Regions from separate parts of the Glutamicibacter sp. NPDC087831 genome, predicted to be linked through region 1. Evidence: predicted binding sites of a transcription regulator. Region 1 holds the regulator's gene; the other holds the start of a gene.
The links. Region 1 encodes LexA, which represses DNA repair genes until DNA is damaged. Its sites were predicted from a motif close to TCGAACANNTGTTCGA; they were not measured.
Positions count from the first base shown of each region.

Region 2: a site for LexA is predicted at 12,000-12,015, ahead of ACIOJF_RS05455 (DUF222 domain-containing protein). Genes of this name have one in related genera too.

Region 1 covers NZ_JBIUVH010000003.1:417,224-431,528, reverse strand. The annotation lists gene infC (translation initiation factor IF-3) at 76-726, opposite strand; gene ACIOJF_RS12800 (DUF1844 domain-containing protein) at 1,057-1,422, shown strand; gene ACIOJF_RS12795 (GNAT family N-acetyltransferase) at 1,520-2,071, shown strand; gene ACIOJF_RS12790 (MFS transporter) at 2,068-3,405, opposite strand; gene ACIOJF_RS12785 (SseB family protein) at 3,447-4,328, opposite strand; gene priA (bifunctional 1-(5-phosphoribosyl)-5-((5-phosphoribosylamino)methylideneamino)imidazole-4-carboxamide isomerase/phosphoribosylanthranilate isomerase PriA) at 4,550-5,287, opposite strand; gene ACIOJF_RS12775 (hypothetical protein) at 5,315-5,464, opposite strand; gene hisH (imidazole glycerol phosphate synthase subunit HisH) at 5,467-6,102, opposite strand; gene hisB (imidazoleglycerol-phosphate dehydratase HisB) at 6,103-6,723, opposite strand; gene ACIOJF_RS12760 (histidinol-phosphate transaminase) at 6,746-7,852, opposite strand; gene ACIOJF_RS12755 (LysM peptidoglycan-binding domain-containing protein) at 7,934-8,287, opposite strand; gene lexA (transcriptional repressor LexA) at 8,546-9,265, shown strand; gene ACIOJF_RS12745 (glycoside hydrolase family 76 protein) at 9,322-10,401, opposite strand; gene ACIOJF_RS12740 (ATP-dependent DNA helicase) at 10,507-12,504, opposite strand; gene hflX (GTPase HflX) at 12,497-14,158, opposite strand.
Region 2 covers NZ_JBIUVH010000001.1:1,102,365-1,116,669, forward strand. The annotation lists gene ACIOJF_RS05410 (ROK family protein) at 1-632, opposite strand, end outside; gene ACIOJF_RS05415 (dihydrodipicolinate synthase family protein) at 644-1,591, opposite strand; gene ACIOJF_RS05420 (ABC transporter ATP-binding protein) at 1,635-2,429, opposite strand; gene ACIOJF_RS05425 (dipeptide/oligopeptide/nickel ABC transporter permease/ATP-binding protein) at 2,426-4,447, opposite strand; gene ACIOJF_RS05430 (ABC transporter permease) at 4,450-5,406, opposite strand; gene ACIOJF_RS05435 (ABC transporter substrate-binding protein) at 5,515-7,125, opposite strand; gene ACIOJF_RS05440 (FadR/GntR family transcriptional regulator) at 7,229-7,987, shown strand; gene pepN (aminopeptidase N) at 8,032-10,677, shown strand; gene ACIOJF_RS05450 (biotin/lipoate A/B protein ligase family protein) at 10,852-11,907, opposite strand; gene ACIOJF_RS05455 (DUF222 domain-containing protein) at 12,079-13,677, shown strand.

The DNA.
Region 1 (14,305 bases):
TCTTGTAGTTGGACCTTCCCGGAAGAAGATCCTTCACCGTGAACGGTGACGGGCTCGAAAGCCCAACAGGCTTGGCTAGGCGTCGCCTTCAGCTGCCTGACGTGCCTGCTCCAACTTGGCGCGGGCTTCATCATCCATGGAAGCTGCGACATTCTGGCCCTCGGTCTCAGCCGGAGCGTCGGTGCGGATCTTGCGCTTGGCCGCGCTGCGGCCACCCGACTTCTGCTGCTGTTCGCGGCGAGCCTCTGCCTTGTTCTTCAGCGGACCAACAACCATGACCATGTTTCGGCCATCGATGCGCGGGCTGGACTCAATGATTCCAACTTCGGCGACGTCTGCTGCAAACTTTTCAAGCAAGCGAATGCCCATCTCTGGACGCTGCTGCTCACGACCACGGAACTGGATCATGGCCTTGACCTTGTCGCCGGCGCCCAGGAAGCGCAGTGCGTGGCCGACCTTGGTCTCGTAGTCGTGGGTGTCGATCTTCAGGCGGAAGCGGACTTCCTTCAAGACCGTGTTGGTCTGGTTCTTACGAGCTTCGCGAGCCTTGACAGCGGCTTCGTACTTGTACTTGCCGAAATCCATCAATTTGCACACTGGAGGCTTGGCGCTGGGTGCCACCTCGACCAAGTCCAGATCGGACTCGAGAGCAAGACGAAGCGCGTCCTCGATACGGACGATGCCTACCTGCTCGCCATTAGGGCCGACGAGACGTACCTCTGGCACGCGAATGCGCTCATTAATGCGTGGATCGCTGATGTGTCACTCCTGAAATTCGTAATCCATGACCGCAAACAAAGAAGGCCCCCGTCTGCGATTGCAGGCGAAGGCCAAAAAGAACGACAAAGCCGAACACGGGATTGCTCCTGCGTAAGCGCTTGGGGAATGCATTGCTGCAATCCTGCCGAAATACCCGGAAGCCTGGAAACGGCGACAGCGGGTGGGAGTTGGCCTCCACTTGCATGGCTCAATACTAGTACGAATCCCACATCCAGTGCTAGCTGGAGAACTGCGAGAAGTACCGGCATCGAGTCGGTCTGTGACAAGCTTAGCAGTATGACTAACGAAGACACCAACTCGCACCAGCACGCTGTCGACCAGCAGGTGCGCGATATCGCAGAAGTTGCAGCCGTTGAAATCATCACCACGGCCGCCGTCCACCTGATGAGTGCAGCAGCAGTCAAGTGCGGACTTGCAGAGGGCGAAGATGCCAATGAGCTGAAGGATCTCGATGAGGCCCGCAAGCTGATCACCGCACTGGCAGGCCTAGTCACCGCCGGTGCGCCTGAGATCGGCTCGCAGCACGCAGCGCCTTTGCGTGACGGCCTGCGCAGCCTGCAGCTGGCCTTCCGCGAAGCTTCAATCATCCCGGATGCACCAGGCAAGGGCCCGGGCGAGAAGTTCACCGGACCGGTCAACTAGGTAATATTGGCTGAATTTTAAGAGATTAACATCATGGACTCGTTTCCCCAGGGAAACGGGTCCATTGTTGTTCGGATCACCAAGCTAGGTTGGAATCATGCAGATGCTGGAACAACCAGTGATCGACGCCGGCGCTTTCCGGCTCCGCCCCTTCCAGCCCAGCGACATTCCTGCCGTGAGGCAGGCCTCCACGGACCCCTACATTACGCAAATCACCACGGTCCCGGCGCAAGGAACTGAAGCCGGCTATGCGGCATTCATCGAGCGCCAGCACCGCCGGGTGGCCGAGGGCAGCGGGTATTCATTTGCCATAGCCGAAACGGCCACGGATTGTGCCGTTGGGCAAATCGGCTTGTGGCTGCGCAATGCCGACCACGGCAGGGCCAGCATCGGGTATTGGATCGCACCGGAGCACCGCAGGCGCGGCATTGCCAAGCACGCGTTGGCTGCGCTCGGCGCCTGGGCATTGGAGCATCCGGGAATCGACCGGATCGAACTCTACGTGGAGCCGTGGAACGAGGGGTCGTGGCGGGCCGCTGAAGCGTGCGGCTTCCAGCGTGAAGGCTTGCTGCGCAGCTGGGAACAGGTGGGCACCGCACGCAGGGACATGTACATGTACTCGCGGCTCAGGGCGACTCCAAGAGCCTAGGCGATCGTTTCCAGGCGACGGCGGCGGGCGCGGCGAACGCGGCGGCGGATCTGCTGCGCAATCAAGGCAATCACCACGACCACTGCAGCCATGGCGCCGATGCCAAGGAAGGCCGGGGCGGGTCCGAGGTTGTCGACGAATATGCCGGTGATCGGCGATCCCAACGCGGTGCCAGCGGTCATCGCAGAGCCATACCAGCCCATGGCTTCGCCGCGACGCTTTTCGGCCACCAAGTCGGTGAGCCACTCAGAGGCCGCCGACAGCGTCGGCGCGCACAGGAAGCCGGGGAGTGCGGAGAACAGCGCCAATGACCAGGTATCCCACGCGAAGTACATGGGGATCGTCAGCACGGCCATGCTCAGCAGCAGCACCAGTGGAGAAATAACCCGCTTCATCGACCCGTAGATCAGGCCGCCGACCAGCGAAGCTCCGCACCAGAAGAAGAACACCAGACCCAGCTGGTGGCTCTGCGCCGACGCATCCAATTCGGCCACGATGGCCACTTCTGTGCCGGTGAGCAGCATGCCTGCTCCGGCCGCGGCAATGAATACTGCCAGGACCGAAGCGCTGACCCAGTTGAAACGGTTCTTGAAGTTGCGACCACGCTGCTTGATGCGGGCGCGGGCAGACTTCATGCCGGCTGCGATCAGCTCGCCCTCGACTTCGGGTACACCCATCGGCGCGGCCGCAATGAAGCTGGCCTCCGCCCCCAAGCGTTCCTCGTGCACGTTGGCCCGCGAGGCGATCGCCTTGGGATCATCGCTGCGCGTTGGCGGATTCAGGATCATCAGCGCCAACCCGGCAACCGTCGAGGTCACGCCGATGACGCTCAATCCAATGACGCTGCTGATCTGGGTGGCGACAATGCCGGCGCTTGCAGGTCCGACGATGAACACCAGTTCGGTGGCGGTGGCATCCAAGGCGAAGGCGGTACGGCGTTGTTCGCCGGTGGTCATGATGCCCAGCGCGGTACGCACCACTGAGAAGACCGGTAGCGCGAAGAGTCCGCCGATGAAGGCCAGCGGGTACACCCAGACCAGTGGAACATGCGGCACCGTGCACCAGACGAGTGTTTCGACGATCACCGATGGGATCATCGCGCGGCGCAATCCCCAGACATCTACGCGGGCACCGCGCCACGGGGCGCCAATGGCGATGCCCAAGGTCATGACGGCCGTGACCAGACCGGCCGAAACCCAGGATTGGCCGAGGTTGTTCACCAGATGCAGGAGCAGCAGCATGCTCAATGCGGAGTGCGGAAGTCGGGCAATCATGCCAATCAGCAACAAAAGTGAGATCTGCGGTTGACGCAAAATCTGCCAATAGCTTTTCATGCCCGGAAAGTTCCTTGTCTGGTCGAAAGGAGCCCGCCGGTTTAGTTCGGCGCGCTGTGCAAACTGAGTTCGAGGGAATCCACTGCTTCAGCGAATTCGGTGTTTTGGGACAAACGTCCGTGGATTGCGCGAGTCGTCTCGCGAGCGTCGTTCTCGCTCGTTCCGGGAGCAAAAACAAACTGCAAGTTCAGTTCCGGTCCGGGACCTCCGCCAAGGACCACTTGCCCGTCCTTGCTGCGTGAGCCGACTCCCCTGCCCGGGGCAACCTTGACGGTCTGCAACTGGCCAAAGCCTTCGGTTGCATCCTGCACCACGTTGGCGATCTGCTGGTTCTGATAACTCGGAATCCAGTCGATCTGCTTGGCCAGGTTCCAGACCCCCGGTCGTCGAAGCACGAAGGTGAATTCGCTTCCGGGATCGAGTACCAGCAGCTGGCATTCCTCGCTGACTGCCGAGAGGGCCGCCCGCGGGGCGTAAACCGCCACTGGTCGAGCTTCCTTGTGCCAAGCCTGCAATCGTTCGACGGTCGTGAAGATCGGCAGGGCCATGCGGCCATCTGGAGCCTTGATTTTCACCAGCGCCATATCGGCTTCCTTGTCGGATGCGAAGCCGTGTTCCGTCATGGCTTCTTCGCCGAGCTGGGCTACCACCGCAACGAAAACGCGTGCCTCGGACAAGGATTTATGCACCTCGCCCTCCCCTGCGCTGCCATCGCGCAAGGCCGCCAGTGCGGCAACGACGTTGGCGTCGGCCTTGCCGTCGTCCTTGTCGAAATTATGCAGGGGGTTGCCTTCACCGCTCAGGTCCCGGCCTTCCCAGTCCTGACCGGCAGAGTCGGTGCTAGAGCCTGCCTGCGCCAGTGCAGCGACAATATGTCCCGGCAGGTGGCGTTTGGGTGCAGATTCAGGTTGCTCGGTACTCATAGCTCCATGCTATCGGTGGTTTCGGGGTTGTTGGAGGGAAGTTTCAAAACTGCAGTCATGAGCTTGGACACCCCTATCCGATGATTTCAGATTTCTTTCCCAGCACCTGCGCGCAGTCGCGGGCCCGAGGAGGGAAAGACCGGGATCCGCTTTCACGAATAAAAAAAGACGATTCAAAAGCGCGAGCTCCTGAATCGTCTTTCCCTGCTGCAGCATGGGGCCTAGCGGCGACCTGCTACATCGAGCGCTTCTTGCAAGGTGAATTGGCCCGAGTACAGCGCCTTGCCCATGATGGCTCCTTCGATGCCTTCTGGAACCAGCTCGCGCAAGACCCGGAGGTCTTCGAGCGAGGAGATGCCGCCCGAGGCGACAATCGGCTTGCTGGTCTTGGCAGCGATTTCGCGCAATAGTTCAACGTTCGGTCCGCGCAGGGTGCCGTCCTTGGTCACGTCGGTGACGACGTAACGGGCGCATCCGGCATCTTCGAGGCGGGCCAGAACATCCCACAGGTCGCCTCCGTCCTTGGTCCAGCCGTGGCCGGACAAGGTGGTTCCGCGCACGTCCATGCCCACGGCGATCTTGTCGCCGTGGCGGGCAATGGCCTGCTTGGTCCATTCCGGGTTCTCCAGCGCGGCGGTTCCGAGGTTGACGCGGGTAGCACCGAATTCCAGGGCCCGGTCAAGTGAAGCGTCATCGCGGATACCGCCGGAGAGCTCGACCTTGATATCCAGTTCCTTGGCAATGCGCTGGACAATCTCAACATTGCTGCCACGGTCAAAGGCTGCGTCCAGGTCGACCAGGTGCAGCCATTCAGCGCCGGCATTCTGCCAGGAGAGCGCAGCTTCCAGCGGGTCGCCGTATCCGGTCTCGGAACCGGCTTCGCCCTGGACCAGGCGCACTGCCTGTCCGCCAGCGATATCTACTGCAGGCAAAAGTTCGAGGATTGGTTGCTCGCTCATGATGTCCTTAGTGAAGAAGTAATGTGATTAGTAGGTCAAGGACCAGGCTGCGATCAGGCTCAGGCCTGCAAGTACCCACAGCGCGATGATCCATGAGATATGGGCCTTCTGGCTCTTCAGCGAAATGGCTCCGCCAATCAGGAAGGCCCCGACAACGCCCAGAATAAGGGTCCACATGCCTAGAGCGTCCCCAACCAATTGCGAAGCAGCTGCGCGCCAGCGTCCCCGGACTTCTCCGGGTGGAACTGCACTGCCGATAGCGGGCCGTTCTCGACGGCGGCCACGAAGGGCGTTCCGTGCGTCGACCAGGTCACCTGTGGCGGGGTCATCGCTGGCTGCGTTACGTCGAATTCCCACTTCTGAACAGCGTAGGAGTGCACGAAGTAGAATCGTTCACCCTCGATGCCGGCGAACAGCTTGGATCCCTCCGGCGGGCGTACCGTGTTCCAGCCCATGTGCGGGATGACATCTGACTGCAGGCGTTCAACCTTGCCCGGCCATTCGCCAATGCCTTCGGTTTTCACACCGTGTTCCACGCCTTCTTCAAAGAAGACCTGGTGTCCCACGCAGATACCCAAAACCGGCAGGCCCCCGGCAATGCGGCGACCGATCCAACGCAGGGAACCGGTTTTGGCCAGCTGCTCCATGACCGAGGCGTAGGCGCCAACACCGGGGACTACCAGGCCGTCGGCGGCCACGATCTTCTTCGGATCTGCGGTCAGTTCCACTTCGGCGCCGGCGGCTTCCAAAGCGCGCACAGCGGAGCGGACGTTGCCGGACCCATAATCCAGGACAACTACTGTTTTCTTTTCCACTTACAGTGCACCCTTCGTGGATGGGATCTTGTCGCCCATGCGCTCATCGCGCTCTACCGCTTCGCGCAATGCGCGCGCGAAGGACTTGAACTGCGCTTCAACGATGTGGTGCGGGTCGCGACCCGAGAGCACCTCGATGTGAGCACAGATCTGTGCGTGGAAAGTGATGGCTTCGAAGACGTGACGGGTCATCGAACCGGTGAAGTGACCACCGATCAGGTGGTATTCCTGGCCCGCAGGCTCGCCGGAGTGCACGAGGTATGGCCGGCCCGACACATCGACTACCGAACGGGACAGGGCTTCGTCCAGTGGAGCGTAGGAGGTGCCGAAGCGGCGGATGCCGGCCTTGTTGCCCAGTGCCACGCGCAGTACTTCGCCAATGGTGATCGCGGTGTCCTCGACGGTGTGGTGAACGTCGATGTGGGTATCGCCGGTTGCACGCACGGTGAGATCGATGAGCGAATGCTTGGATAGCGCAGTCAGCATGTGGTCGTAGAACGGCACCGAGGTGCTGATCTCAGAGACACCGGTGCCATCGAGGTCCAGTTCAACGAATACGGACGATTCGCTGGTCACGCGTTCCATGCGGGCGCGACGTGCGCCAATCAATTCGGCAGACATGTCTTCCTTCGCTTGTCTTTGATTACTTCTGCGAGCCGAGCAGTTCGGCAAGTCGTTCCAAGAAGGCTGTGGTTTCCGATTCGGTTCCTGCCGTAACACGCAAGGTTCCCGGGATTCCATTGTCGCGGATGATGATGCCGGCTTCCAACAGGCCTTCCCAAATCTTGTGGGGGTCTTCGACGCCACCGAAGAAGACGAAGTTGGAGTCGGAGACCGATGGCTTGAGGCCAAGTTCCTTCAGGCGCGCGACGATGCGGTCCCGCTGGGACTTGATGTCCTCGACCTGGGCCAACAGCAACTCGATGTTCTTCAAGGCCGCGATGGCGGTTGCCTGGGTCACTGCCGACAGGTGGTACGGCAGTCGCACCAAGCGGATGGCATCGGTGACTTCTGGCGCAGCGGCCAGGTAGCCTACGCGCGCACCGGCCAGGGCGAAAGCCTTGGACATGGTGCGCGAGACAATCAGCCGCTGGCGGCCTTCGAGCAGGCTCAGCGCCGAGGTGGTGCTGGCCAAGGAGAACTCGGCGTACGCCTCATCCACGATCACCATGCCGTTATGCTCGCTCATGGCTTCATATACCGCGGTGATGACGTCCAGGCCAAGGGCCGTGCCGGTGGGGTTATTCGGAGAGCAGAGGAAAACGATGTTCGGCTTGTGCTCGCGAACCTGTGCGGCTGCGGAATCGGCGGACAACGTGAAATCTGCGGCGCGTTCACCGGCGATATATTTCGTGTCAGTACCACTGGCAAGCAGCGGGTACATGGAGTAGGTTGGGCCGAAGCTCATCACGGCACGGCCGGGGCCGCCAAAGGCTTGCAGGATTTGCTGCAGGATTTCATTGGAACCGTTAGCGGCCCAGATATTGTCCTTGGTGAGCGAGTGGCCGAGGTAATCGGCTAGGAGTTCGCGAAGCTCGGTGAACTCGCGGTCCGGATACCGGTTCAACATTGCCGCCGCCTTGGCCACCTCTTGTGCAATGGCATCGACGACTGTCGGTGGCAACGGATGGGTGTTCTCGTTGACGTTCAGCTGGATGGGCACGTCAATTTGTGGTGCGCCATAAGGGGATAGCCCGCGGAGATTCTCACGCAAGGGCAGCTGACTCAAAAGTTCACTGCGGTCATTCACGCATCAAGTCTACGTGCGCAGCGCGCCTGCCGGTGAATCCGCTACGGCCACAGGTAACAAACTCGAAGCAGGCTGGGGAAGCTAGCCGGCAAGGACCGGAATCGACAAGGTTTCGCCAACCTGGATTTCGCTGCCGGTCAGGGCATTGAGTTCGGCGATGTGGCCCACTGCCGAGGTCACGTCGTAACCGGTGGCGTAATCCCGGGCCAGGCTCCACAGCGTATCCCCTGGAATAACGGTGACATCAACGGTTCCGACTCCAACAGGAGTATCGGCTGCGGCATGCGCGTCAGAGGCAAACATGGAGATGAAGAAAGCTGCGGCGATGGTGAGTGCGAAAATGGGCATACCCACAAGCACGGCCCATCCGCGACGGTTGATGCGGATCTTCAGTGGTGCCTGGGTCTGATTTGAGTCAAGTGCGACGGTTGCCATGACTTTGTCTCCTCAAGAAATTCAAGTGATGCGAATTTGTATTCGAAAGCGTAGATTCGAAAACTTGTTCGAACCTCGTATATCTGTTCTAACAGAGGTTTGCGGAACTTGTCCAGAAGTTTTCGAACAAATCTTTGAAAGAAGCTCGCTTATCTACTAAGATTTCGAAGTAGACGAGCAATGAAAACATCTCACCATCTAGCGCCGACAGTTTGGACTTACGAACTTTCGAATGATTGCTAGGGAAGGCAAAATCTCATGTCAGCTTCACAACGCACTCCCCGATCGAATGCACGTTCGCTGACGATTCGCCAAAAGAAGATCCTGGAGACGATCCAGCGGTCAATCGGCAAGAACGGTTATCCACCATCGATGCGTGAGATTGGTGACGCAGTAGGGCTCAAGAGCCTTTCGAGCGTCACCCACCAGCTGAGCCAGCTGGAAAAGCTCGGCTATATCCGTCGAGATCCACGCCGTCCGCGCGCAATGGAAATCCTGCTGCCTCTGCAGCTGGCCGAAGACGCCGAGAAGGCCGAAGTTTCGAAGCCGGTCGAGCCAGATGCCAGCGAAGACGCCAAGATCATTGAATTGAGCACTTCCGCTGACACCACCATGGTTCCCCTGGTTGGCCGTATCGCTGCCGGCGGTCCGATCCTTGCCGAACAGTCCGTCGAAGATGTTTTCTCGTTGCCTCGTCAGCTCGTAGGCCACGGCGAACTGTTCATGCTCAAGGTTTCCGGCGATTCAATGGTTGACGCTGCGATTTGCGATGGCGACTGGGTAGTTGTCCGCCGCCAGCAGACGGCGGACAACGGCGACATCGTAGCTGCCCTGCTCGATGAAGAAGCCACGGTAAAGACTTTCCGGCAGCGTGACGGGCATACCTGGCTGCTTCCGCAGAACTCGCGCTACGAACCAATTTTGGGTGATGCCGCAACGATCATGGGACGCGTCGTCTCGGTGATGCGCTCGCTCTAGAATACGTACGGTCATTGCGCTGGTGCTTGGCACCAGCGCAATTCTCGTTTAACCCGCTATTGGCCGGCGTTCAACTCGAATTGAGCGGCCGCCGAGAAGATCATCCAGCGTTGGATTGCCGCCGAAAGCCGGCGTGGTTCCTGGTCAGCCAGATGGCGCGCCGTTGCCATGACCAGCCTCCTGGCCTGCTCCCGGCTCCGGGCTTCCAAACGGCCATCATTACCGGCGAGGGCCAGATATCGGCAGAGTATCCCCGCGAACAGGTTGCCGTCTCCCCCGCTGTTGAACGAGAGGACCCCGGCAGCAGTTGACAGCGATTTCGTGGTGGCATCGATCAGTACTTTAGCGTGAGCCAGATCAGCAGGCTCGCCAAGCTCAAGCAATGCCCCGAGCACCAGGCCCTGGTTATAGGTGTAGACCGCTGGTTCCACGGCGTGTCCCTGCGTGGTCAACCGAAGTCCGTCCAGATACAGTCCTCGCTCCACGCTGAACAGATTCTTTTCCAGCCACTGGAGAAGCTCTCGCGCGGTCTCTTTCTCCCCGGTACGGGCAAAGAACAGTGCCGCCGGCGCGTTGGCTGGCGTGTTCTTGAAATCCCGCTTTCTGGACCAGTGCAGGCCGCCGTCCAGCACCCCATCCATGCCGGCATGGAGCTGCCGTCCCAGCGTCCGAACTGCCGCCTCGGCAGGACGGCTCCTGTGTCCCGTCACCAGCTGCGTGAACTCTGACAGGCGGCCGCTGGCCAGGGCAAGCCAAGCCATGTCGTCGAAGAAGTAGTTGGGCAAGATCCCGAAGTTTCGAATTCGAATGCCGCGCAATAGGCCGTTGGCCCGGGCAAGCGCTTCGCGCGCCCGGTGTTCGTTGCCTTCGTCCCAGTACGATCGGCCCTCATCGATGATGGCATCCAGATAGTGCGCCTGCCACCAATAGTTCCACTCCGCAAGCGGGTGCGCGAAACCATTGAGATTGCTGAGCATGCTTCCGTCGCGCAACCGATGCGCTTTGCTGTAGCTCTGTCCAATCCACGTTCCGGGCAACCCCATGAGGCGATGCCCGAACCGCTGGTGGGTGTCGATCGCGGCTTGGTGCGCCAATTCCTGCATGGACTCCATGGTGCCTTCCGATTCGAGCTTCATCAGTTCTTGTCACAGACCTTAGTGCATCTGGAAGCATCATGCTGGTACCGGTTAAAGAACTTGAGCTGTCCCGAAGGACAGCTCAAGTTCATATTCTGGCCGCGGCTATTTCCCGCCCGGGTTCAATCGCTTGAGAACACCAGTGATGACCTTCTTATCGACAGTCGGCCACATCGGCGGCAGGGTAGCTTTCAAGAAGCTGCCGTACCGCGCCGTGGCCATGCGCGAATCAAGGATCGCCACAACGCCCTTATCCCCGACCGAACGAATCAAGCGCCCAGCACCCTGGGCCAGGCGAATCGCCGCATGGGTGGCGGCAACCTGCATGAAGCCATTTCCGCCATGCTTGGCCACGTCCTCGGAACGGGCCTTGGAGATAGGATCATCCGGGCGCGGGAAAGGAATCTTGTCGATGATGACCAGCCGGCAAGAATCGCCTGGCACGTCCACGCCCTGCCACAAGGTCATGGTTCCAAACAGGCAGGTGTCGCGTTCGCTGCTGAACTGTTCGACCAGCGACTTCATGCTGGCTTCACCCTGGCACAAGATTTCCACGTCCAGGCGCTCGCGCAAGATGCTTGCCGCTTCCTCGGCGGAACGCTTGGAAGTGAACAGCGCCAAGGCGCCGCCACCGGAGGCCTTGATGAGATCTTCGATCTCATCCAGCGTCTCCGCCGCCAGTTGGCGTCCTGGCTTGGGCAGGTGCTTGGCCACGTAGAGGATGCCCTGCTTGGGGTAATCGAAAGGGCTGCCAACATCTACGCCGGTCCATGATGGAGCGCCGGCGCCCATCAGGCCCAAGGAGCCTGCTACCGAGTCGAACTGCGAGCCAATGGCCAAGGTGGCGCTGGTCAATACGACCGTGCGCCCGTCGAAGAGGCCCTCGCGCAACTTGCCGGCCACCGACAACGGTGCCACGTTCAAGGTTGCAGGCTGGCTCTCATCGGCCTCGACGTAGCCCCGGCCTTCGACAAACTCCCGCGGACGGGTGGTGTACAGGACCTCGCGGCGTTCTTCGGATTCGAGCATGCGAATCGCATCATCCATCACTGCCTGCAGCTGGGAGCGGGCAGTCTGGCGGCCGCCATCGGCCGGTGCATTGGCTTCGGGCTTGGACAGCGCCAGAGCCAGCCGGGCCTGCTCCACGATGTCGTTCAGGGCAATGCCCATGTCTTCGCGCAGACCATGTTCCAGCAAGCCTGTCGGCAACCCGGTCAACGACTTTTCCAGGCGGTTTGCGGCCTTGACCATCTCATCCGCATTGATACCGCAATGGCGCTTGGCACCGCCAGCGGCGGTAAGCACCATGCGCGAGGAGAGCGCGCCCGAAACCGAGCTGGTCACGCGATCTTGCAGTTCGTGGGCCTCATCGATGATCGCGACTTCGAAGTCCGGGAGAACCGAAAGCCCCTCGAAGGCCGAAACCGCCAGCAACGCATGGTTCGTAATGACCACGTCGGACTCGGCGGCACGGGCACGCGCCATTTCCGAGAAGCATTCGTCCGCCATCGGGCACTTCTGCGAGCCGAGGCACTCCATGGCCGAAACCGAGACCTGCTTCCAAGCCTTGTCACTAACCCCGGGCACCAGTTCATCGCGGTCACCCGTGTCGGTCTCTTCGGCCCATTCACGCAGTTTCATTACTTCGCTAGCCAGCGGCGAGTAAGTGGTGCCGGCAGGTATTGCCGGCTCGTCCATGGAAAAAAGAGTGCCTTCGTCATCCGGGTATCCGCCGCCGAGCTTGTACTGGCACAGGTAGTTCGAGCGCCCCTTGAGCAGCGCGACATCCATCGGGCGCGAGAGCTTGCCCTTGAGCGAGTCGAGTAATCGCGGTACGTCACGGCCGACAATCTGCGATTGCAGCGCCAATGTCGCGGTGGAGACGATCACTGGCTTGGCGCTGGTTTGCGCGTGGGCCAGTGCCGGAATCAGGTAGCCCATGGACTTGCCCGTTCCGGTACCGGCCTGCACCAGCAAATGCTTTTCGTCTTCCAACGCGCTGACCACGTGCTTGACCATTTCCTGCTGGCCGGTGCGCATGGCGCCGCCCATGGAAGTGACCGCGGCCTCCAGGAGCCCCAGGGCCTGCTCTTGCTTATCCATGAAGGTTGAAGGTCTCCAACTCTGCAGCAAAGGAATCGCGCACCTTGACGATCAGCCGGGTGCCCTCCTCCAGGTGTTCGCTTTCCAGGATCTCGGATTCGCTCTGGTGCAGCTTGGCGATCAAATCCCCCCGGTTGTAGGGAATGAGTACCTCAAGCTGGACTCCGGGGCGTGGAATCGAGGAACTGATCTTTTCCAGCAGCTCCTGGATGCCTTCACCGGTATGCGCAGAGACAACCACAGTGTTGGATTCCTTGTTGCGGATGCGTTCGATAACGAACGGATCAGCCACATCAGCCTTATTCACCACGATGATCTCTGGGATGTTCAACGCGTCGACTTCGCCGAGCACGGTGCGCACGGCCTGGATCTGCCCTTCGGGATCCGGATGGGACCCGTCAACGACGTGCAGGATGAGATCCGAATCGGCGATTTCCTCCAAAGTGGAACGGAAGGCTTCCACCAGCTGGGTCGGAAGGTTGGAAACGAATCCCACGGTATCGGCCAGGGTGTAGGTCAGCCCGTCTTCGGTCGCCGACTGGCGAACGGTCGGGTCCAGGGTAGCGAACAGCGCGTTCTCCACCAGCACACCGGCGTTGGTCAGTCGGTTAAGCAGCGATGACTTGCCAGCGTTGGTGTAGCCGGCAATGGCTACGGCCGGAACCTCATTGCGCTTGCGGTTGGCACGCTTGGCTTCGCGCGCAGGCTTCATGGCCTTGATCTCGCGGCGCAGCTTCGCCATGCGGTCGCGAATGCGGCGGCGGTCCATTTCAATCTTGGTTTCACCCGGTCCACGCGAACCGATACCGCCACCGGCGGCACCCACGCGGCCACCGGCCTGGCGGGACATCGATTCTCCCCAACCGCGAAGGCGCGGCAGCAGGTATTCGAGCTGGGCCAGTTCAACCTGCGCCTTGCCCTCTCGCGACTGGGCATGCTGCGCAAAGATATCCAGGATCAGGCTGGTGCGGTCGATCACCTTGACCTTGACGATATCCTCCAAGGCGCGACGCTGCGAAGGAGCCAGCTCTGCATCGACAACCACGGTATCGGCGCCAGTGGAAGCAACAATTCCGCGCAGCTCTTCAGCCTTGCCCGAGCCGAGGAAAGTCGATGGGTCCGGCTTGCTGCGACGCTGCACCAGCCCGTCCAGGACCTCCGAGCCGGCGGTCTCTGCCAAAGCGGCGAGCTCACGCAGAGAATTCTCGGCGTCGGTGACGGTGCCGTCGCTCCAGATGCCAGCCAGCACGACGCGTTCCAGGCGCAGCTGGCGGTACTCGACTTCGGTGACGTCTTCCAGTTCCGTGGACAGGCCTGCGACGCGGCGCAGCGCACGGCGGTCGTCCAAATCTTCCTGGTCCCCGTCGAAATGGGTGAGGCCGGAGGAAAAACGGTTCAGTGCAGAGGCTTGCCCGGCGAAGATGGAACTCTCTTCTTCGCCGAAGTGCTGAACCTGCGGGCTCTGCGCATCGTCGGCTGCGAGGATTCGATCGATGGCGGCCTGGATCTGGGCATCATCCATAGATGCCGAATCGTGCTCGTGTGACTCGGAGTTAGTCATGGTCTCCTTAGAAGTACTTCGCTTTCCAGAATAGTGCGGGTGGGCCCCACTTTGCGACGTGGCGCGTTCAGTTTCGGTTGGTTCATCAAACATTCGTGGTCCTTTGCAAGGATTAAAGGTCTATGAGCAGACAGGTGAATGCATGGTTACCGGTGAGCAAAGGCGAATGCGGGGTTCCAAAAAGAAGAACTGCCAAGAAGGGGAAATGACTTTGCTGTCTGCTGATTCATGCAGGTGGGC
Region 2 (14,305 bases), on a different contig from region 1:
ACCTTCGGGTTGCCGGCCAATCGCTGGTAGTGCCGGTGGATCGCCGGCCCGGCGGCGATCGCCTCCACATGCCCGGTGCGTCCGCAGGAGCATTCCAGCCCGGTGGCGTAAGCCGAATCGATGTGCCCCATATGCCCGGCCACGTGGTGGAAGCCGGTGACCAGCTGGCCGCCGTGCAGGTAGGCTCCGCCGATTCCGGTGCCGATGGCCAACAGCATCATCTGGCCGGTTCCCCGGCCTGCGCCGAAGCGGGCCTCGCCCAAACCGTGGGCGTGCACGTCATTGACCGCGCGGACTCCCAGTCCGGTGAGCCGTCCCAGTTCGGCCGCCATGTCGGTGCCGGCCCAGCCCGCTAAGGTATCGGTGGCCGATACCACCTTCGCGGTTTCCGGGTCGATGACCCCGGCGGCGCCGATACCCAACCCGGCCGGCTGCGCCGAGCATGCACCGCGCAGCTGCTGCACCACGCCGGCCATGGCCGCGATGATCGCGGCGGAGCCTTCGCGGGCCGGTGTGGGTGCTTGGCTGCGCGCGGTGATGGTGCCATCGCGGCGCACTACGGCGCCGGCGATCTTGGTGCCGCCCAGATCCAGGGCGAGCACCTCGCCGGCGCCTGCTAGTTGTTCTTGCACTGGGCCAGGGCCTACTTGGCGGCCACCGGCAACAGGCCGGTTTCGGCCAGGATCCCGCGGATCGCGGCGGCCTCGGAGGCATCCAGCGACGCCATCGGGGCGCTCATGGCGTTATTGGCGATGATGCCCAGTTCCACCAGGGCGGTCTTGAAGGCGCCCAGGCCCGCAGCCCCTGGCGACACCCGGGAAGCATCCGGGGTGTAGACGATGTCGAAGACGCGGGCCAGGCGGTCCTGCTCGGCCGCGGCGCTGGCCCAGTCGCCGGCCACTGCCTTCTCGAACAGGCGGCGGTAGCCAGCTGGGTCCACGTTGCCCAGGCCCGGCACCACGCCGTGGGCTCCGCCCAGCAGCGCCCCGTCGACGACGACCTCATGGCCGGTGAACACCGAGAAGCCCTCGATGTCCTTGGTGGCCAGCAGCAGCTGGCGGAAGGACACGTCGTCGCCCGAGGAGTCCTTCACGCCCACGATGGCGCCGGACTGCGCCAGCCGGATGGCCACATCCAGCGGCAGCTTGTGGTGGGTGCGCACCGGCACGTCGTAGGCGAAGATGTCGACCTGCAGGGCGTCGTGGATGGCGGTGAAGTGCGCTTCGATCTCCGGGCCGTTGGAGATGGCATAGAACGGGGTGGTGACCACCAGCGCGTCGGCGCCCAGGGCGATCAGGCGCTGGCCCTCGTCGATGACGCGGGCGGTGGTCTGCTCGCTGGCACCGACCAGCACCGGCACGCGGCCTGCGTTGGCGGCCACGATCCGGGTGAGTACCGCGTCGCGTTCGGCATTGGCCAGGTAGGGCACCTCTCCGGAGGAACCGAGCACGAACAGGCCGGCCACTCCCCCGTCGATCAGGTGTTCCACCACGGCATCCAGGCCGGCGGTGTCAATGGCGCCATCGGCGGTGCGCGGGGTGATGACCGGCGGGATGACGCCGGAGTACTTCGGGTTGTTCGTGTAAGCCACGGGGATTCGGTCTTTCTCTAGGTGCCGCAATTGCGGCGATTGGTTAGTGCTCCAGCAGTGCCGGGGCAGCACCCAACAGGGTGCGGGTGTAGTCATTGGTGGGCGCGTCGAATACCTGTGCGGCATCGCCTCGCTCGACGATTTGCCCGGAGTTCATCACGCAGATGGTGTCCGAAACATAGCGCACGGTCTGGATATCGTGGGAGATGAACACCATGCCCAGGTTCAGCTCGGATTTCAGGTCGGTGAGCAGGTTCAGCACCTGCGCCCGCACCGAGACATCCAGCGCGCTGGTGGGCTCATCGGCCACGATCACCGCAGGTTCCAGGGCCAGCGCCCTGGCGATGGCCACGCGCTGGCGCTGGCCGCCGGAGACCTGGCTGGGCAGGGCCGAGGCCGCCGAAGCCGGCAGGCCCACCACCTCAAGCAGTTCCAGCGCCTTGGCCTTGCGCGAAGCATCGCTGCCGATGCCATGCACGCGCAGCGGGTCGGTGAGCGTGTCCATGATCGACATGCGCGGATTCAGCGCGGTGGCCGGGTCCTGGAAGACCACGCCCACGCTGCGCCCGAACTCCTTGCGGCCTGCGGCGTTGCGCTTGCCCACCGGCTTGCCGTTGAACAGCACCTGCCCGCTGGTGGGTTCCTGCAGTCCCACCAGCACCGAAGCCAGGGTGGACTTGCCGCAACCGGATTCGCCCACGATGCCCACGGTCTGCCCGCGGCGCACCGCGAAGTCCACCCCGTTGACGGCCTTGATCAGGCGCGGGGAGAACAGCTTGCCGCCGCGGATCTTGTGGTGCACGTGGATATCCTGCAGCTCGATGATCGCGTTGCTCATTTGCTGGCTCCTTGAAGTTGGCTGCCATTGCCCTGGTGGCTGGCCCAGCGGTGCTCGCTGCCGGCGTCCACCGGGACGAAGGACAGGTGCTGGTCCGGGTCGGCGCCGGCACGCTGCGAACGCTCGGCGAAGCGGTCGCCGGCGGCGAAATCGTACGGGCTGGGGACGGTGCCCGGGATCTGGTGCAGGCGTTGCGCCTTCGACTCGATGGAGAGCACCGCGCCGAGCAGGCCCTGGGTGTATTCGTGATGCGGGTCAGAGAGCACCTCGCTGATCGGACCGGACTCCACCACCTGGCCGGCGTACATCACGGTGACCCGGTGGGCCAGCGAGGCCACCAGCGCCAGGTCGTGGGAGACGAAGACCATCGCGAAGCCCAGCTGCTCGCGCAGCTCGTTGAGCAGGTCGACCACTTGCTTCTGCACGGTGACATCCAGCGCGGTGGTCGGCTCGTCGCAGACCACCAGCTTGGGGCTGCGCGAGAGGGCCATGGCGATCAGCACGCGCTGGCGCTGGCCGCCGGAGAGCTCATGCGGGTAGGAGCGCAGGGTGCGCTTGGCATCCAGCTTGACCAGGGCGAGCAGTTCCTCGGGGGTCTGGCGCCCGCCGCGGCGGGTGAGCTGGCGCAGCTGGTCGCCGATGAGCATCGAGGGGTTCAGGCTGGACAGCGCGTCCTGGTAGACCATCGCGATCTGCTCGCCGCGCAGGCCCTTGTAGACCTTGTCGTCCCCGGCCCGGGTGCCGCCATCGGTGGTGGCCGGCAGCAGTTCCCTGCCCTCGAAGGTGATGGAACCGGAGAGCTGGGCGCTGCCCGGCAGCAGGCCCATGATGGCCAACGAGGTGATGGACTTGCCGCAGCCGGATTCGCCCACCAGCGCCATGGTTTCGCCCTCGCGCACCGCGAAGGAGACATCCTGCACGATCGGGGTGTCCCCGTAGCGCTCCGGGAAGCGGATGGACAGGTTCTTGACCTCCAGGATGGTGCGCGGCGCGCCCTGGGAGGTATCGAGCACCAGGCGGTCGGTGCGCTGGGCCTCGGCCGCTGCCAGCAGGTCCAGTTCCCCGCGCAGCCGTTCGGCGGCCTGCGGGTCCGCGGCCGCCTTGGCCTTGGCCAGCGCAGGCTCGCCGTTCTTCTTCGCCTGCTTCCTGGCCGAGCCCTTGGTATTCACCAGTGCATCGGTCATGCCTTCGGCCAGCATGTTCAGCGCCAGCACGGTCAGCAGGATCACCAGGCCGGCGAAGGTGGTCGCCCACCACGCGCCGTTGAGCACCAGGGTGCGGCCGTAGGAGATCACGTTGCCCCAGCTCGGGGCCGGATCCTGGATGCCTGCACCGAGGAAGGAAAGGGATGCTTCGAGGATGATGGCGTCGGCCACCATCACGGTGGCGAAGACCATTACCGGGGCCGCGCAGTTGCGCAGCACGTGGGTGCCCAGGATGTAGAAGCGCCCGGCGCCGATGACGCGTTCGGCGCGCACATAGTCCTCGCCCCATTGGGCCAGCACGTTGGCACGGACCACCCGGGCGATTTGCGGGGTGTAGATGATCGCGATGGACAAGATGATCACCGGCAAGGTGTTGCCCAGCGAAGCCAGCAGCGCGGCGGCCAGGGCGATGCCCGGGAAGGCCATCACCATGTCCATGATGCGCATGATCGTCTCATTGGCCCATTTGGCGCTGGTGGCGGCCAACGCACCGAGCAGCCCGCCCATGACCAGTGCCAGCGCCACCGACCCCAGGCCGACCAGCAGCGAGGCTTGGGCGCCGAAGAGCAGGCGCGAGTAGATGTCGCGGCCCAGCCGGTCGGTGCCGAAGAAGTGCTCGGCGCTCGGCTTCTGCGCCGGGATTCCGGTGGCCAGCGGGTCGTGCGGGGCGATCAGCGGGGCGAAGAGGGCCACCGCGGCAATGGCCAGCAGGAAGGCCAAGGCGATTTTGGAGCCTGCCGGCAGCGCCTTGAAGCGGGCGCCGGACTCGGAAAGGCGGTTCACGAGGTTGTTGCGTGGGGCCATGATGCTCATCCCTACACCGTCCTAATTCGTGGGTTGATCAGCAGGTAGAGCAAGTCGACGATGATGTTCACGAGCACGAAGGTGATCGCGATGGTCAGCGTGACGCCCTGGACCAGGTTGGTGTCCTTGTTGGTAATGCCGTTCATGATCAGCTGTCCCATGCCGGGCAGGGAGAAGATCATCTCGATGACCACCGCACCGCCCAGCAGGTAGCCGATGCGCAGCCCGAGCACGGTCACCGGGGTGACCAGGGCGTTGCGCAGCACGTTCTTGGAGATCACTTCGCCGCGCGGCACGCCGTTGCCGATGGCGGTGCGCACGTAGTCGCGGTCCAGTTCCTCGACCATCGAGGTGCGCACCACGCGGGTGAGCGAGGCGGAGACCGGGATGGCCAGGGCCAGGGCCGGCAGCGCCATATGCAGCAGCCAGGTGCCCGGGCCCGATCCTTCAGGGGCCGCTCCCCCGGAGGGGAACAGCGGGCTGGAACCCAGGGCGAACCACTGGATGAGCAGGATGCCCAGCCAGAAGGACGGGGTGGCGATCGCCGCGATGGAGAAGATGCGGACCAGCTGGTCCGGCCAGCCATCGCGGTACAGCGCACCGAGCAGGCCGAAGGCCAGCGAGATGACCACGGCGATGACCACGCCCAGGAAGGTCAGCTGCAAGGTCAGCGGGAACGCGCCGGCGATCATCTGGGAGACCGATTGGGCCGGCGGGGTGGTCAGGCCGAAGTCCAGGCGGATGAGCCGGCCGATGAAGCTGATGTACTGGACCACCAGCGCGTCGTTCAGGCCGCGTTCCTCGCGGTAGGCCTCTTTGGCGGCCTCGGAGGCGCCCTCGCCCAGCGCGGAGGTGGCTTCATCGCCCGGGGCCAGCTTCATGATGATGAAGACCATGGCGGAGATGCCAAGGACCATCACCGGCAGCGCGGCCAGGCGGCGTAAGAGCAGGTTGAGGAAATTCCCCATGGAGTAGCTCCGTCGAGTATCGAAGTGTGCAGGTCATTGCGCTGTGCGGGCCGGGCGGCACGGCGTGGGTGCCGTGCCTCCCGGCCTGCTGCGCGGGGCCGGGGCCAGCTAGGCCTTGCGGTTCACGCCGACAAAGGAGATGCCGGTGGTTGGCAGCGGTGCGAAGCCTTCCAGCGCGTTTTCGTCCCAGGCCGATGGCAGCTGGCGGTGCAGCACCGGGTAGAGCGGGGCCTGGTCGGCGACGATGTTGATCGCCTTGCCCCACGCCGCCATGGCCTTGTTCGAATCATCGGTCTGGATGGCCGCGTCCAGCTGCTTCTGCAGCTCCTTGTATTCGGGTGTATCGTTCCAGCGGAAGCGGTTCTTCGGCCAGACATCGCCTCGGTAGAACCAGCTCATCAGCAGGTCCAGGTCGTTGCCGAAGACCGATGGGTCGCCCGGGGCGGCCACCACCGAGAAGGTGCCGCTGTCCACGTTGTCGGTGTACAGCGCGCCGGACTGCAGGTTCTTCATGGTGACCTTCACGCCCGGGATCTTGTTCCAGGATTCGAGGATCAGCGGGGCGATGTCCTTGACCCACGAGGTGTCGGTGGTCAGCAGCTCGAATTCCAGCTTGTCCACGCCGGCTTCGGCCAGCAGCGCCGCGGCCTTCGCCGCGTCGTAGCCGTAGACCGTATCCGCCTTGATGTACTGCGGGTGGCTTTCTTGCACATAGGAGCTGGCCGCCTTGGCGTTGCCCAGCAGCGCGGTGCTGATGATCGACTCGGTGTCCAGGCCGTAGTGCAATGCCTGGCGGACCAGGGCGTTGTCGAATGGCTTCTTGGCGCAGTTGAACATCAGGAACAGCAGGCCGAAGGAATCGGCGCTCTTCACCGTGGCCTTCGAGGCCAGGCGGTCCATGTCGAGGTACGGCACGTCCTCGATGGCCTGCACGCGGCCCGATTCCATGGCGGTCACGCGGGCCGCCGCATCGGAGAGCAGGAACCAGGTCATGCCGCTGGCGGTCGCCGGGTACTTGCCGTTGTAGTCCTCGAACTTCTCGAAGACGATCTTGTCGTCCTTGGTGGCCGAGACCAGCTTGTACGGGCCGGTGCCGATCGGTGCGGCGTCGAAGGCGGCCTGGTCCTTGGAAGCCACGGCCTTCGGCACGATCTTGACCACCGAGATGCGGGTCGGGAACAGCGGGAAGGCGTAGTTCAGCGTGAACGCCACGGTCTTCTCGTCCTTGGCCTTCACCGACTTGATGAAGGGGATGAACTGGGCGAACAACGAGGCGTTGCCGGTGTCCAGCACCCGCTCGAAGGAGTAGACGACGTCCTGGATGGTGACCGCTTCCCCGTTGTGGAAGGTGGCCCCGTCGCGCAGGGTGATTTCCCAGCTGGTGTCGTCAATCTGCTTCGGCTCCGCCGCTGCCAGCGCCAGGTACGGTTCACGGGTGGCCGGGTGCAGGTCCACCAGGCCTTCGAAGATGTGCATGTTGGCGGCGAACGGGGTCGCGCCGGAGGAGGTCATCGGGTCGAAACCGGTGGACAGGGCGTAGGAAATGCCTGCCTCGATGGTGCCCGTGCCGGCAGCTGCGGTGCTGCCCGCGCCGCCGCTGGCTCCTGGGGAGCAGGCGGCCAGGCTGGCCGAGAATGCCGCAGCAGCGCCAACCATGCCGGTGATCTTCAGGAAATCTCGTCGTGCAAAGGGCTTGTTGGCTACTTCGTTCAAAGCCATTCTTGCCACCTCCAGGAAAATGAGTGAGTGTTGTAGGACGTAGGATGTCCGATCTATGGTCTAGACTGTAGTGGACGTCACGCCGCATGGTCAACTGCGTCACATGAACTTCTCCGCCCGCCGAGGAAAGCAGGATCCGTTGAGCACGATGCCAGCCCGCCGATCAGATGCCCGTGCCCGCCTGCGCGCGCTGACCAATGACATCACCGCGCTGATCCTGGAACGCGGATTGCTGCCCGGGGACCCGCTGCCCACCGAGCAGGAACTCATGGCCGAGCTGGGTGTGGGGCGCAACTCCCTGCGCGAGGCGATCAAGGTGCTCCAGGCCCTGGGCATCATCGACACCCGCCACGGTTTCGGCATGTTCGTGGCCCAGGAAAATCTCAACGCCCTGCATGACTCCCTCGCCTTCCGCGGGCAGATGTCGCTGCGCCACCATGGTCATGAGGCCAGTGAGCTGGTCGATGTCCGCCAGGCACTGGAAACCGGCCTGATCGGCCTGGCCATCCGCGCGGTCACCGACGAGCACCTGGAGGCCTTGGAGCAGTGCGTAAGCCAGATGGAGCAGCACGCGGCGCGCGAGGAGACCTTCGTCGAGCAGGACAAGGCCTTCCACCGCATCCTCTTCGAGCCGCTGGGCAACCAGCTGCTGACCAACCTGCTCGGAGTGTTCTGGGATGTCTACCGCACCATCTACGATGCGATCGACTCCGATCTGGAAATCACCCAGCCGGCCAAGACCGCCCAGGACCACCGCGATATCCTCGACGCGGTACGCGCCAAGGACGTGGAAACCGCCCGGCAGCTGATCTCCGAGCACTTCCACGGCATTCGCGCCCTGCTGGCGAGCCGGGAAGTTTAGCAAAAAGAACCCTAAAGCATTCCTTTCACAGCTAAGCTGGGGTGGTGGACACACTTCAACGCTATGCACCCAATGAAAACCTCAGGCGCGACGAAGCGGCCTGGCGCGCACGGAATATCGAATGGCACTTCGCCGAGGTCCAGCTCGATCTTTCCAATGCCACCGATCGCACAGCCACCAGCTTCAGCTCGATCACCACGCTGAACTTCAGCTCCAAGGATCCGGCAGCCTTCATCGACTTCATCCACGAATCCGTGGACGAGGTACTGGTCAACGGCACCGCGATCGACCTGGAATCCGCAGTGCTCGATGCACGCATCTACCTCGATCAGCTGCGCACCGACGTGCCGAACACCGTGAAGATCACCGGGCGGGCGATCTACTCGCGCTCCGGCGAGGGTCTGCACCGCTTCGTGGATCCGCAGGATGGGCAAACCTACCTCTACACCCAGTTCGAGCCTTCCGAGGCGCGCCGGGTCTTCGCCTGCTTCGAGCAACCCGACCTGAAGACCAGCTACCGCTTCACCCTCACCGGCCCGGCAACCTGGCATCTGGCCAGCAACCAGCCGATCGTCGATGAGGTACTGCACGATGACGGCACCAAGACCGTGGCCTGCGCCCCGACTCCCCCGATCTCCAGCTACATCACCGCGGTGCTGGCCGGACCGTACCACGTGGTGCGCGGCGAGCACCTCCAGCGGCTGGATGACGGCGAAGAGCTGAGCATCGAGATGGCCGCCACCTGCCGTGCCTCGCTGGCCGGGCACTTCGACGGCGACGAGATCATCAAGCTGACCAGCCAGGGCCTGGACTACTACCACCAGCTGTTCGACTACCCCTACCCGTGGGGCAAGTACGACTCGGCGTTCGTGCCGGAGTACAACCTCGGCGCCATGGAAAACCCGGGCCTGGTCACCTTCACCGAACGCTACGTCTTCACCTCGCACGCCACCGAAGGGCAGTACGAGCAGCGCGGCAACACCCTGATGCACGAAATGGCGCACATGTGGTTCGGCGACCTGGTCACCATGAAGTGGTGGGATGACCTGTGGCTCAAGGAATCCTTCGCCGACTACATCGGCACCCTGGCCAACGACGAAGCCACCGACTTCACCACCGCGTGGACCACCTTCGCGGCGCGCCGCAAGGCCTGGGCCTACGTGGCCGACCAGATGCCCACCACCCACCCCATCGTGGCCGACATCCCTGACCTGCTGGCCGCGGACCAGAATTTCGATGGCATCACCTACGCCAAGGGCGCCAGCGTGCTCAAGCAGCTGGCCGCCTTTGTCGGCGCCGAGGCCTTCCGCGACGCCGCCCGCGCCTACTTCCGCAAGCACGCCTACGGCAATACCTCGCTGGATGACTTCCTCGAAGCGCTCGAAGCGGCCAGCGGCCGCGATATGGGCCAGTGGGCGGATGCCTGGCTGAAGACCAGCGGCGTGCCGAAGCTGCACGTCGAGTACACCACCGATGCCGGCGGCACCATCACCGCGGCATCGCTGATCCAGTCGGGCACCGATCCGGTCACCGGGCAGAAGATCGCCCGCCCGCATGTGCTTTCGGTCGGCGCCTACCAGCTGGACGGGAGCCAGCTGGTGCGCACCGACTCGGTGGACGTGGAGCTCTCCGGCGAATCTGCGGCCCTGGACTTCCTGGTCGGACGCCGGATCCCGGATCTGCTGCTGCCCAACGACGGCGATGAGACCTATGCGCTGATCGAATTCGACCCGGTTTCGCGTGCCACCTTGCTCGGCCACCTCTCGGGCCTGGGCGACTCGCTGCCCCGCGCCACCTGCTGGGCGTCGCTGTGGGATGCGGTGCGTTCGGCCACCTTGGATGCGCAAAGCTACGTGCAGGCGATCCTCGATCACGCGCACGCCGTCACCGACGCGGGCGTCTTCGGGGTGCTTACCGACCAGTTGGCCACCTCGATTTCCAAGTACGTTGCCCCCGAGCTGCGCGCGGAGCTGCGCCAGAAGGCCGCCGCAACCCTCACCGGGTGGCTCACCCGGTTCGAGGCCGGCGGAGACCAGCAGACCACCACCGCGCGCACCCTGGTTCGCCTGGCCCGTGCCGGCGTGGCTCCGGAGGTGCTCGACGCCTTCCTGGGCGAGCAGCCCAATGCCTACCAGGTCACCGTCGATGAGCAGCTGCTGTGGGGTTCCTACATCGCGCTGGCCGCTTCCGGCCGGCTCGACGAGGCCGCCGAGGCATCCATGCACGAAGCGGCCAAGGCCAACCCCACCAGCGTGGCGCAGAATTCGGTTCGCACCGCGCTGGCGGCGCGCCCGGATCCGCAGGCCAAGGACACCGCTTTCGACACCGTGCTGATGGCGCGCGATGAACACGGGGAGCTGTCCAACGATGCCCTCTCGGCCACCGCGCTGGGCTTCACCATGGGTTCCTCCGCCCTGCTGGCACCGTTCGAGGAACGCTACTGGGCCGCGATCCTGCCGGTCTTCGAGACCATGGGCATGGAATTCGCCACGCGCGTGATCGAGGGGCTGTATCCAGGGCACCAGGATCTCCAGGGCGCCATCGAGCAGAACCATGCACTGGCTACCGCTACCGCATGGCTGGAACGCCATGAGAGCGCACCGGCCGCCCTCAAGCGCATCCTGCTTGAGGAACGCGCAGAACTGGAACGCTCGCTGAAGGCCCAGGCCTACAGCCGCACCAGCCGCTAGGCGCTGGCCCTCCGAAGCCGGCCCGCTGCTTATCCACGCAGCGGGCCGGCTTTTCCGTGCCGCTACACGCTGCCGGCGCAGCGGAGATGGCAGGGCCACAGCAACCATGGCCTCAAGCAAAACATGGGCCTGGCCTCGAACTTGATCGAGAACAGCCCCTTGGATCTTGGCTCGCTACGGAACCCGCGCGGTCCACTGCGCGGTAGCGAATTTGGCCTCGGCCAATTCCTTCGCCGCCAGACGGGATTCGGCATCCAGCTGCGCCGGCTTGGCCCCGGTGCGCTTGGCGAAGGTGTCCATCATGACGTTGATGATCTCCATGCGATCCAGCTTTGTCTGCGACTTCAGCGGATCCACACGCTTGACCGCTGAGGTGATGCCCTTGTCGGAGATCTTCTCCCGGCCAATGCGCAGCACCTGGGTCATCTTCTCCGCGTCGATGTCGTAGCTCATCGTGACGTGGTGCAGCATCGCACCGTTGGCCAGGCGCTTTTGCGCTGCGCCGCCGATCTTGCCGGCAGGGGTCGCGATGTCGTTCAGCGGCTTGTAGTACGCTTCCAGGCCGATGCTTTCCAGCGCTTCCATCACCCAGGCGTCCAGGTACGGGTAGGAATCGGCAAAGCTCATGCCGTCCACCAGGGATTCAGGAGCGTAGAGCGAGTAGGTAATGCAGTTGCCAGCTTCCATGAACATCGCGCCGCCTCCGGAAATGCGGCGAACCACCTGGATGCCGTGCTTTTCGGCTTGCTCCATGTCCACTTCGTTCTTCAGCGACTGGAAGGATCCGATCACGACGGCACCTTCGCTCCAGTCCCAGAAACGGATGGTCGGCTTGCGGGTCCCCTTGGCGATTTGCCGGGTCAGCACCTCATCCAGCGCCACTTGCTCGGTGATTGGAATGATCTCCGGGCCCAGGACTTCCCACTCGTGGTCTTCCCACTTGGTGGCGTGTCCCAGCGCGCGGCGGACGACGCGCGCGATGGCGTCTTCGTCAAAACCGAACATCACTGCGCCTTCACGCAGATTGTCGGTTACCGCATTGCGTATGGTGCTGTGGCTGGCGTCCGCTGGCAAACCGCGTAGCGCATCATTCAAGTCATCGAGTGCATCATCTGGTTCCAGGAAGAAGTCGCCATTCAATGACACTTCGGTGATCACGCCATCGGAAGTATCCAGATCTACAACGACTAATTTGCCACCGACTACCTTGTATTCACCATGATGCTTCATGGTTTCATTCTATCCCCGGCTGCCCGCTAGTCGAATCCACGCACCCCCGGATTCGGTGGTTCGCAGTGGCAACATTCGACGCCGGATAACAATCGAATAAATATTCGAGAATACTTCCACATTCCGCGGATTTCCGGGCCAAACTGTCTGTTGCCGGCAGGATAATTAACTATGGCTATACCCGATTTCATCCATGACGACGATGATGAACATCGTCTACCGTTGCCCCCAGCTGGCACTCGCACAGAATCCCACAAGGATTCGTTATTCAGCGACCATCTCGAACATCACCTGTTCCATGGTCCGCTGAAGCAATTGGCAGATGAGCTCTACGACGCGGGCCCGCTCAATGGCCCCGACGACGCCCTCGAACGGCTGAAGAAGATCCAACGCATTCAGAGCACCCTCGATGCAATGACATCTGTGCTGCTGGCCGATTCAGTAGAACAAGTCAGTGAATCATTTGCCGATATGATCGCCACCGCGGGGACCACTACCGAGGAGGAGGAACGCGAGGCTCGGAAAAGTGCTCAATACTATGGCGTTGACCGCGGCAGTGACCAGGTCATCAACTCCAACTTCATCGCAGAAGCGGCTGTCGCGCTGCGTGAGACCCCTCGCATGGTAGGCAAGCGGATGTTCTATGCCAAGGGTCTTCGCTACGCCTGCAAGGAAACCCTCACGGCTTTGGCTGCAGGAGAGATCACGCCCAAGGCAGCGCATGACATCGTGAAGTATTCGCAGGACTTGCTCCCCGAACAAATCATGCAGATGCAACGCGTGCTGTTGCCCATGGCGAAGACTGCGTCTGATGACGCGATATACCAACGCGCACGCCGGTTCCATGACAGGATGTGCCCGGAGGCCGCCGAACAAAGGCACAAGAAGTCTGAAAAGAATCGCAAGCTCACGCTATGGGATAACGAAAATGGCATGTCCACCCTCAAGTACTACAACAGTGCCGCAGTGATTCATTCCATCAAGAACTCCGTCAAGTGGCTAGCTGATCAGCATAACGATCCGCAGGATCCCCGCACCCGGGAGCTAATAGAAGCGGACGCCTTTGCAGACATCATCCTCAACGGCTGGCCGGACCGGGAAGGCACGCCCCTCAAGCCACGGGTATCCATCACGATTCCCGCGGTGGAAATGCTGGCGGATCCTACAAGGACCGTGGCTGACCTGGAAGGCTACGGCCCCATCCCACTGGGGGTCGCATTGGTGTTGGCAAAGGATGCGCCTTCGTTCCAGCGCGTGCTGACCGACCCATGGACTGGCGCCGCGATAGATGTCGAGCGAAGGCGCTACCGGCCCTCGCAGAGCCTCAAGGATCTGTTACGGCACCGCGATGAGCATTGCTGCTTCCCCGGCTGTCGCCGTCCAGCTGACCGCTCCGAGATTGACCATATAAATGGCTGGGCTCACGGAGGGCATACGACCAGGGACAATACGCATCTGCTGTGCAAGCAGCATCAAATGTTCAAGCATGCATTGGGTTGGAAAGTCGTTCCGCGTCCTGACGGATCCAAGATGTGGGTGACTCCACACGGGCTGAGCGCACTCGTTATTCCGGAAAGCGTCAAGCGTGTGGACCAATTCGATCATGTAAATGATCATTGCCCAGAGCGCCCTAAGGTCATTCCTTTGCCGCATATTCGACTCACGGCAGAAGTACGCAGGGTACTTGGGCTCAAGCCTCGCGTCGACATTCCAGACGAGGATCCCGGTCCTGAATCGCCGCCAGATGACGGCCAGAAGGAAACAGGCTGAGGACGCTATCCCGATTGACCGGTTTTTGGGTGACAGAATTTTTCAGTCACCAGCACCTCCACACCACCAATAACACCATTCACGCAACGGCGATGGAGCCAGTTGCTCGGAGCAGTGCGGCCAAGACGTCTGCTTCGACGAGTCAGCGAATCCTTATTCAGCCGCCACTGGAAACCCCGACGGCTATAGCACCGAAAAGCTCTGGGCAAACGCTCCTGACAATATTTTTCAGTCAATGGCGCCTCCAGGCAACTGCCAAAATGCCCGATGCGCACCGCTGTGCCTAAAACGGGACCTCTACGACAGTTCCGTGAAAATATTTTTCAGTCATCCCCGGCTGCCCCGACGGCTATTGCGCCGAACGACTCTGGGGCGAACGCTGCTGACAATATTTTTCAGTCACTGGCGCATCGAGACGACTACCAAAATGCCACTAGCGCATCACGGCGCGAAAAAGGAATCCTCCTAGTCAGTTAAGTGAGAGCATTTTTCAGTCATCTCCTGCCGCCCCGACGGCTATTGAGCCGGAAGACGCTGGGGCGGACGCTGCTGACAATATTTTTCAGTCACTGGCGCATCCAGGAAACTGCCAAGATGCCGCGATGCGTATCGTGGCGCGAAAAACGAA